Regions from separate parts of the Methylobacterium sp. Leaf94 genome, predicted to be linked through region 2. Evidence: predicted binding sites of a transcription regulator. Region 2 holds the regulator's gene; each other region holds the start of a gene.
The links. The regulator PhoB, encoded in region 2, activates phosphate uptake and scavenging genes when phosphate is short. The targets are predictions, from matches to a motif close to TGTCATNNANCTGTCAT.

Region 1 (3,245 bases), on a different contig from region 2:
GGTGGTCGGCCCAGTCGAAGTACACGTGTGCGAGGCGGTCGTTCTGGCCCGACGAGGTGTCGGCGGCCTTGAGCGCCTTCTGGCTGACGCAGATCACGCCGAGGCCGGCGGGGAGCATCAGGCCCTTCTGCGAGCCGGCGATGGCGCAATCGACCTTCCACTCGTCCATCTTGAATGGGAGCGAGCCGATCGAGGAGACGCCGTCGACGAACAGCAGGGCCGGGTGGCCGGCGGCGTCGATCGCCTTGCGCACGGCACCGACATCGCTGGTGACGCCGGTGGCGGTCTCGTTATGGACGACCATGACGGCCTTGATCTCGTGGTTCTTGTCGGCGCGCAGGGCCTCGCCGATCCGCTCCGGGTTCGCACCCGTGCCCCACTCCTCGTCCTGGACGATGACTTCCAGGCCGAGGCGCTGGGCCATGTCGATCCAGAGGTGGCTGAACTGGCCGAAGCGGGCGGCCAGGACCTTGTCGCCGCGCGACAGGGTGTTGGACAGGGCGGATTCCCAGATGCCGGTGCCGGAGGCCGGGAACAGGAAGATGGTGCCCTCGGTCGAACCGTAGACGGCCTTCGTGTCCTGGAAGAGCGGCTTGGTCAGCGTGGGGAAGTCCACCGAACGGTGATCCTCGGACTGCACCATCATCGCGCGCATCACGCGATCCGGGATGTTCGTCGGGCCCGGGACGAACAGGTGGTTCCGGCCGGGACGTCGCGTTGCCGCCATGATGTTTTCTCCGTTTCTCACGTTAGTGACCACACGCGCCCTGGCGTGCGGCGACAATGATGCGCCGAGGGTTGAAGCGGATCGCACGGGGCGTCCCGGGACGATCCCGAGTGCTCGTAGCGGCCGCTGGTTAGATGAATCGCGGGACGAACTCGTACGTGCGCGACCTGTGGACGGATACAGGACCCAGGTCCGCCCGCGTCGAAGAAAGCCCTTCGACGCCCGTCGCCGCGCGCGCCACCGAACACCACAAGCCTCTTCTCCATGGGCCGGGTCGCGCGACACGCGCTGACCGCTGGGCCGTTTCAGCGTCGTCGTCCCCGGGGACGGCACCCTTAGTTCGCCTCGATGGGCTCCGGTCATGCGTTCTCGAACGCCGCCCGGTGGGGCACCTTGAGCGGGACTATGCCCGGCTTCCCGCCGAAAGGAAAACCCGAAATACTTGGTCTCAAATCAAAATTTTTTTTGTGGAAGAAGAGCTTACGTCGCGGCGCCGAAGGCGGCCGGTCTGGCGAGGCCGACGTCATCAAACTGATACGGGAATCCGGTTTGGCTCCAGGGATCGGAGGCTGTCCCGGAGGCGAACGTGGGCGAAGACACCGAGACGACCCGCGTCCGGACCCTGTTCCTGTCCGACATGCATTTGGGGACCAAGGGTTGCCAAGCCGATCTGCTGCTCGAATTCCTGCGTGATTACGATGCGGACGAGATCTACCTCGTCGGCGACATCGTGGATGGCTGGCAACTCAAGTCCGGCTGGTACTGGCCGCAGAGCCACAACGACGTCGTGCAGAAGCTCATGCGCAAGGTTCGCAAGGGCTCGACGCTGGTCTACGTCCCGGGCAACCACGACGAGTTCCTGCGCGATTATATCGGCATGACCTTCGGTGGCATCGAAATCGCCGATCAGCGGGTGCATGAGGCCGCCGACGGCAAGCGCTACCTCGTCATCCACGGCGACCAATTCGACATGGTGGTCCGCCATGCCCGGTGGCTCGCGTTCCTGGGCGACGGCGCCTACACCTTCGCCCTCTTCGTGAACACCTACGTCAACACCGTGCGCCGCCGCCTCGGCCTCGCCTACTGGTCGCTCTCCGCCTGGGCCAAGCTGAAGGTCAAGAACGCCGTCAACTTCATCGGCAAGTTCGAGGAATTGCTCAGCGCCGAGGCCAAGCGCGTCGGGGCCGACGGGGTGATCTGCGGCCACATCCACCACGCGGCCAACCGGCAGATCAACGGTCTCACCTACCTGAACACCGGCGACTGGGTGGAATCCTGCACCGCCATCGTCGAGCACTACGACGGCACCATGGAGGTGTTGCACTATCCGAGCCTGCTGAGGGCCCGCGCCGGGCGGACCGATCTCGTCGACCGCACGCGGCCCGACGGAGCCCGGGCGGTCGCGTGAGGCTCCTCATCGCGACCGATGCTTGGCATCCGCAAGTCAACGGCGTGGTCCGCTCCCTGGAGAACATGGCCGCGGCGGGGGCTGCCTACGGCTTCGACCCGGTGTTCCTGACCCACCAGGACTTCGCCTCCCTGCCCCTGCCGGGCTATCCCGAGATTCGGGTCGCCTACGCTACCAAGCGGCACGTGGCGCGCCTCTGGGACGATCTGCAGCCCACCCACGTCCACATCTCCACGGAAGGGACCGTGGGCTATGCCACGCGGCGATACTGCCTCGCCCATGGCCGCCCGTTCACCACGAGCTATCACACCCGCTTCCCGGAATACCTCTCCGCCCGGGCCCCCGTGCCCGAAACCTGGAGCTATGCCTGGCTGCGCCGGTTCCATGGCGCGGCCAACGGCACCATGGTCTCGACCCCCTCCCTGGAGCGCGACCTCCACGCGCGCGGCTTCACCAACCTGATGCGCTGGACGCGCGGCGTCGACACCGAGCTGTTCCGGCCTCGCCCGCCGGATGCGCCGGACCTTGCCGGGCTGCCGCGGCCGATCTTCCTCACGGTGGGACGGCTCGCGGTGGAGAAGAACCTCGAGGCGTTCCTGCGCCTCGATCTGCCCGGAACGAAGGTCGTCGTCGGCGACGGCCCGGATCGGGCGCGCCTCGCGGGGATTGCGCCGGCGGCCCGCTTTCTCGGCATCCGCACCGGCGCCGCCCTCGCCGCCCTCTACGCCGCTGCCGACGTCTTCGTGTTTCCGAGCCTGACCGACACCTTCGGAATCGTGCTTCTCGAAGCCCTCGCCTGTGGCGTCCCGGTGGCCGCCTATCCCGTCACCGGGCCCCTCGACGTCATCGGCCGGACCGGTGCCGGCGTCCTCGATCACGACTTGCGTGCGGCCACCCTGGCCGCCTTGGCAATTCCGCGGGAGCGTTGCCGCAGCGAAGCCCTGCGGTACACCTGGGCCGAGAGCGCGCGGCAGTTCTACGACAACATCGCTCAAGCCCATGGCAGCACGTCCGTCCGGGTACAGGCCGCGGGCACGCCATCGCGGGGCATCGTCGAACTCGGCTGACGCGTGGACCCGTCTGACCGCGCACGCTAGGGGAAGGGATCAG
Region 2 (3,245 bases):
CGCCGCCGGCCGCGCCTTCGTGGCCGAGCACCGCCCGACCTCGCTGATCGGCCGCCTCGCCACCGTCGAGGAGGTCGCCAGCATGGTCGCCTACATCTGCAGCCCGGCCGCCAGCGCCACCAGCGGGGCGGCGCTGCGCGTCGATGGCGGCGTGGTGCGCAGCATCGTGTGAGGACGCGCCGCCCCGACGCGTGGCGGCCGGTCCGGTAAGGATTTCGCAAGCTCTGCCGCCGACCCTGGCCCGAACGCACGGGAGGGCGGTCGATGGGGGATTATGCGCTGGAAGGTCCACGCTGGGGAACGGGCGCGGCAGGCACGGGCGGCGGCACCGTCACCTGGGCCGTCGACGGCACGATCCCCACCGGCTTCGTGAGCCTCCTCCAGGCCGCCTTCGCCACCTGGGCCGCCGCCGCCGACATCGCCTTCCAGCAGGTGGCCGCGACGGCCAACGCCCAGATCGACTTCACCCTCGGGGGGATCGACGGGCTCGGCAAGACCCTGGGCTACGCCACCTATTCCTACAGCGGCCAGCGCATGCAGTCCGCGGAGGTGACCTTCGACAGCGGCGAGGGCTGGCACGCCTCCGGCGCCCGCGTCTTCGGCACCCAGAACGTCGATTTCTCCCTGGTGGCGCTGCACGAGATCGGCCACGCGCTCGGCCTCGACCATTACGACGCCAAGCCCGAGGTGATGAACACCATCCTCGACAGGGGCATCACGACCCTGTCGGCCGGCGACATCGCCGGGATCCAGGCCCTGTACGGTGCGCCGCCCGCCCCGGTGGTGGCCGCGGCGGCACAGACGAGCCCGGTCGCCGGCACCGCCGTCACGGCGGTCTATCGGTTCTACGACACCCATACGGGGGATCACTTCTACACCACGAGTACGGCCGAGAAGGCGCAGATCGAAAAGACGCTGCCGTGGTTCACCTACGAGGGCACCCCGTGGGCGGCCCCGGCCCAGGGCGCCGACACGGTGGACGTGTTCCGGTTCTTCGACACGGCCTCGAACGCCCACTTCTTCACGACGAGCGTCGCCGAGCGGGACCAGGTCCTCAAGACGGCGCCGACCTACACGTACGAGGGCGTGGCCTTCGAGGCCTACGCGGATGCGGGCGCCCCCGGCGGCCTGACCCTGGAGCGCTTCTACAACACCCAGACCGGCCAGCATCACTTCGCCGGCAGTGCCGAGGAAGCCAACGGCATCAACCACGGCGCCGCCGGTCCGGGCTGGGTCGACGAGGGCAAGGCCTTCACCGTCCACCTGCCCACCGATGCGATGATCTTCGCCTAGGCGGCGGGCCCGGCTGTCCGCCTGACGGCTGGGCCGACGCGCCTCGGGATCGGCTACTCGGCCTCGGCCTCGAACATCTCGTCGAAGGAGTAGCCCGAGCCGCGGACCGTGCGGATCGGGTCGCTCTGGCGCGGGCGGTTCAGGGCCTTGCGCAGGCGCCCGACATGGACGTCGACCGTGCGCTCGTCGATGTAGACGTCGTGGCCCCAGACGCCGTCGAGGAGCTGCTCGCGCGAGAACACCCGGCCGGGGCTCTGCATCAGGAATTCGAGGAGCTTGAACTCGGTCGGCCCGAGATGGATCTCGCGGCCTTCCCGGCGAATGCGGTGGCTGACCCGGTCGAGCTCGATGTCGCCGGCCACCAGCAGGTTGGCGACGTGGGCCGGCTTGGCCCGGCGCAGCAGGGCGCGGACCCGGGCGAGGAGCTCCGGCACCGAGAACGGCTTCACGATGTAGTCGTCGGCGCCCGTTCCGAGGCCCCGGATGCGGTCGCCCTCCTCGCCCCGCGCCGTGAGCATGATGACCGGCAGCCGCTCGGTCTCGCGCCGGGCGCGGATGCGGCGGCAGAGCTCGATCCCCGACAGGGCCGGCAGCATCCAGTCGAGCAGGACGAGGTCAGGCACCTGCTCCTGCAGGCGCAGGTCCGCCTCGTCGCCGCGGGCGGCCGAGTCGACGATGAACCCCTCGGCCTCGAGGTTGTAGCGGAGGAGGAGGGTCAGGGCCTCCTCGTCCTCGACGATCAGGATACGCGTACTCATCGTGCGCTTTCGATCAGACCGGCACGGGGGTCAGGCCGCGCCGGGCATGTCCACGGTGGCGTAGTTGGACGCGTCGTTCTTCGGGCGCTCGCGCTCGGCCAGGAGGTTCTCGCCGGTGACGAGGTAGTGGATCGTCTCGGCGATGTTGGTGGTGTGGTCGCCAATGCGCTCGATGTTCTTGGCCACGAACAGGAGATGCGTGCAGAACGAGATGTTGCGCGGGTCCTCCATCATGTAGGTCAGGAGCTCGCGGAACAGGGAATTGTAGAGGGCATCGATGGCGTCGTCGCGCTCCCAGACGTCGAGGGCCGCCTTGGTGTCGCGGCTGGCATAGGCGTCGAGGACGTCCTTGAGCTGCTCCTGCACCAGGTCGCTCATGTGCTGGACGCCGATGACGATCTTCTGCGGCTGGATCTGGTCGGCGATCGCCACGACGCGCTTGGCGACGTTCTTGGCAAGGTCGCCGATGCGTTCGAGATCGTTCGACACGCGGATCGCCGTCACGGTCTCGCGCAGGTCGATGGCCAGGGGCTGGCGCCGGGCGATGAGCAGGATCGCCCGCTCCTCGATCTCGCGCTGGAGGGTGTCGAGGCGGGCGTCGGCGGCGATCACCGCCTGGGCCAGGGGCGCGTCCCGGCGCACCAGGGCCTCGCCGGCCTCGGTCATCATCTTCTCGGCGATGCCGCCCATCTCGGAGATCGAGCGGCGCAGGTCCTCGAGGTCCGTATCATAGGATTTGACGATGTGGTCGGGCATGGGGTTCGCTCCTCGATCGGGCCCGTCTGTCCGGGGCCCGCCCTGGCGGTGATGGGGGACGCGGGCCGAGACCGGCCGGCGGAGGATCAGCCGAAGCGGCCGGTGATGTAGTCCTGCGTCTGGCGCTTTTCCGGATTCATGAAGATGCGCGTGGTGGGCCCGAACTCCACCAGTTCGCCGAGATACATGAAGGCGGTGAACTGCGAGATGCGCGCCGCCTGCTGCATGTTGTGCGTGACGATGACGATGGTGAATTCCGAACGCAGCTGCTCGATCAGCTCCTCGATGCGGCCCGTCGAGATCGGGTCGAGGGCCGAGGTCGGCTCGTCGAACAGGATCACCTCGGGGCGCTGGGCCACCGTGCGGGCGATGCAGAGGCGCTGCTGCTGGCCGCCCGAGAGGCCCATGCCGGATTGCTTGAGCTTGTCCTTCACCTCG
Region 3 (3,245 bases), on a different contig from region 2:
CGCCACGCGGCCCTCGGCTTCGGCGATCGGCACGTAATCGACGTTGTTGCGGGTGAGCTGCTGGACCGCCTCCTTCGGCGTCATCACCATCTCGGGCAGGTGCCCCGGCTCGAACTGCTTGCGCTGGAGCGTGCTGGTGCCGTGCTCGCGATGGAAGGCGTGGAAGTCGGCGCACAGGTCGCGCAGGCGCACGCCCTTGTAGCGGTTGGGCCGGCGCCGGACGAATTCGGGCATCGCCTCCTCCAACGGCACGTTGTCGTCGTGCAGGCGCTTGAAGGCGACCAGCCCCGAGATCAGCGTGCCGGCCTTCGAGGATTCGACGCCCGGCGTCAGCAGGAAGAGCAGCGAGTTGAGGTCGTTCTTCTCCGGCACGATGCGGTTTTCCCGCAGGTACTGCGCCACGATCGGCGCCGGCACCCCGTGCGCGGCATATTCCCCGGTGTGCCGGTTGAAACCCGGGGTCAGCACGGTGAGCTTGTTGGGGTCGGTCATGGCGTAGTCGGGCGCCACATGGGTGAAGCCGTGCCAGTCGGCGCCGGGCGCCAGTTCCCAGTACTTCACGTTGCCGGCGAGTTCGTCCGTCGACAGGCTTTCCCACGGCACCTTGCCGTCCGGTCCCTCGACCGTGTCCGGCACGAAGGGATCGAAGAACCAGCGCTTGAGCGGATCGCCCTCCTTCTCCTCGAACTCGCGGCGGATGGCGCGGACCTTCTTGCGCCACTCGATGCCGAGGCGGATCGTGTCGTCCCACAGGACGACGCCGGAGCGCCCCTTCATCATCTGCGCGCCGACGTCGAGGGAGGCGAACAGGGGGTAGAACGGCGAGGTCGAGGCGTGGACCAGGAAGGTCTCGTTGAAGCGCCGGTGCTCGATGCGCCGGGTCTGGCCGCGGATATGGCTGTCCTTGGTGTGGATCTGCGAGGCCTGCGAGAAGCTCGCCAATTGCTTGTGGGTCGATTGCGTGGCGATGATGCCCGGCGAGGTCTCGTCGAGGCCCTTCAAGCCCATCGCGAAGCGGCCGGCGAAGAGCGGGTGGAACTTCATGAAGCCCGCCCAGGCCTCGTCGAAGAGGATGTAGTCGCAGAGATGCCCGATCTTATCGAGGATCATCTGTGCGTTGTAGATCGTGCCGTCATAGGTGCACTGCTCGACCACCGCGACGCGGAACGGCCGCTCGCGCCGCCAGGCCTCCGTGTCGGTGATCAGCGGGTTGGTGCGGATCTTCTCGCGGATGCGCGTCTCGTCCAGGGCCTCGTGGTACATCGGGCCGATCAGGCCGTAGGCGTTGCGGTCGGTCTCCAGGAAGACCGGGATCGCACCGCCGAGGAACAGCGCGCCGTGATGCGCGGCCTTGTGATTGTTGCGGTCGAACAGCACGAGGTCGCCCTCGGCGACCAGGGCCGAGAGCACGATCTTGTTGGAGGCCGAGGTGCCGTTGAGGACGAAGTAGGTCTTCTCCGCCCCGAAGATGACGGCCGCCTCCTTCTGCGCCTTCAGGGCCGGGCCCTCGTGGACGAGGAGATCGCCGAGATCGAGCACCGAGTTGTCGAGGTCGTCGCGGAACACCGCCTCGCCGAGATGCTCGACGAAAATCCGCCCGATCGGCGAGCGGTTGTAGAAGATGCCGCCGTTGTGGCCCGGGCAGGTCCAGAGCTGGTTGCCCTGCTCGGCGTAATCCACCAGCGCGCCGAAGAACGGCGTCTTCAGGGTCTCGGCATACTGCTTCACGCGGCTCACCAGGCCGCGGGCGATGTAGTCCGGGGTTTCTTCCGCCAGGAAGATGTAGCCGTCGATGAAGTCCAGCACCTCGACGGGGATGTCCTCCAGGCGCTTGCGGCGGACCATGATGACGATGGGCATCTCCAGCCCGCGCTTTCGCATCAGGTTGATGAGGGCCGCCGCCTTGCCGTCGAGGCCGCGCTTGCCCCAGTCCACCACCATGCAGCCGATGGCTGAATCGGTCTGGACCGCGATGGCCGCATCCTCGACGCGGCGGGCCCGCACCACCTCGAAGCCGAGCTTCTCCACGGAGCCGATGATCTGCTGGACGCGCACGCCCTCAAGATCGTCCGGGTCGAAGTTCGGCGCACACATCAGGACAGTGAAGCGGCGAAAGAAGTCCATGCGGAAAAGGCTCCCAGGGGCGTTTGGCGCACCGTTCGCGACGGGACGTGACGGTTCGATGACGATCTTGCGGCAGTCGCGGTGTTTTCAGGCGCCGCGCGGCGCGACAGGGAGCCGGCTTACGATCCGCCGCGCCGTTTGACGAGCCCGAGCCGGCGGATCACGCCGTGGATCGCCGGCGCCGCGAGGCCGCAGATCGCGAGGGCGCGGAGCAAGCCGTTCTCGATTTCGCCGATGAACAGCCCCTCGATGGTCGGGCCGAATACGCCGGTGATCCGGGTCGGCGGCGAGACCGGCGCGGTGCGGATCGACAGGGTGACGAGCGGGCGCTTGGTCTCGGCGGCGTTTCACCCGGCGATCTCGTCCCGCGGCAGGCGCGAGCGCCCGGAGAGGACCGGCCGGGCGCGGCGGAGGGAGTGGAGGCGCGGAACCACGCGGGCGGCCCTGTCTCCGGCAATCCTTCCCCGCCGGCGCCGGGAGACAGCGCCATTTCACCCGCGACAAACGCCCCGGCATCGGGCTTGCTCCGCGCAAGGCAGAACAGCGGGGCGGCATGGTCGAGAAGCTTTTTCACGCAGGGATGAGCCTCGCCCTGCTGCTGGCCGTGGCCGTGCTGTTCTCCACCAACCGGCGGGCGATCTCGCCCCGCGTGGTCCTCTCGGCCCTGGCGCTGCAGGTGGCGGTGGGGGCCCTGGTGCTGTTCATCCCGGCGGGCCGGACGGGCCTCGCGGCGGCGGCGGGCTTCGTCCAGACCGTGCTGAACTACGGCGACCGGGGCACCGCGTTCCTGTTCGGCGGCCTCGTCGAGCCGCGGATGTTCGAATTGTTCGGCGGCAGCGGCTTCATCCTGGCCCTGCGCATCCTGCCGCAGATCCTCTACGTCTCGGCGCTGATCTCGGTGCTCTACCATTTCGGGGTGATGCAGGCGGCCGCGCGCGGCATCGGCGCGGCGCTGCAGCGGGTGATCGGCACCTCGCGGATCGAGACCTTCTCGGCGGTGATCACCATCGCCCTCGGCCAGAGCGAGATCGCCATCGCGCTGCGCCCGTTCCTGGGGGCGCTGACCTCGGCCGAGCTGTTCGCGGTGATGTCGAGCGGGGCCGCCTCCACGGCGGGCACGA

Region 1: ASG63_RS00430 (UDP-2,3-diacylglucosamine diphosphatase) is a predicted target of PhoB. The motif match lies at 1,249-1,265, and genes of this name have one in related genera.
Region 3: ASG63_RS03265 (Orn/Lys/Arg decarboxylase N-terminal domain-containing protein) is a predicted target of PhoB. The motif match lies at 2,172-2,188, and genes of this name have one in related genera.

Annotation. Positions count from the first base shown of each region.
Region 1 is NZ_LMRM01000001.1:93,063-96,307, reverse strand. Features, by position in the region: gene ASG63_RS00435 (aminotransferase class V-fold PLP-dependent enzyme) at 1-727, opposite strand, end outside; gene ASG63_RS00430 (UDP-2,3-diacylglucosamine diphosphatase) at 1,314-2,135, shown strand; gene ASG63_RS00425 (glycosyltransferase family 4 protein) at 2,132-3,202, shown strand.
Region 2 is NZ_LMRM01000008.1:100,468-103,712, reverse strand. Features, by position in the region: gene ASG63_RS06580 (SDR family NAD(P)-dependent oxidoreductase) at 1-172, shown strand, start outside; gene ASG63_RS06575 (matrixin family metalloprotease) at 265-1,293, shown strand; gene phoB (phosphate regulon transcriptional regulator PhoB) at 1,347-2,051, opposite strand; gene phoU (phosphate signaling complex protein PhoU) at 2,082-2,807, opposite strand; gene pstB (phosphate ABC transporter ATP-binding protein PstB) at 2,894-3,245, opposite strand, start outside.
Region 3 is NZ_LMRM01000003.1:105,551-108,795, reverse strand. Features, by position in the region: gene ASG63_RS03265 (Orn/Lys/Arg decarboxylase N-terminal domain-containing protein) at 1-2,124, opposite strand, end outside; gene ASG63_RS03260 (NupC/NupG family nucleoside CNT transporter) at 2,678-3,245, shown strand, end outside.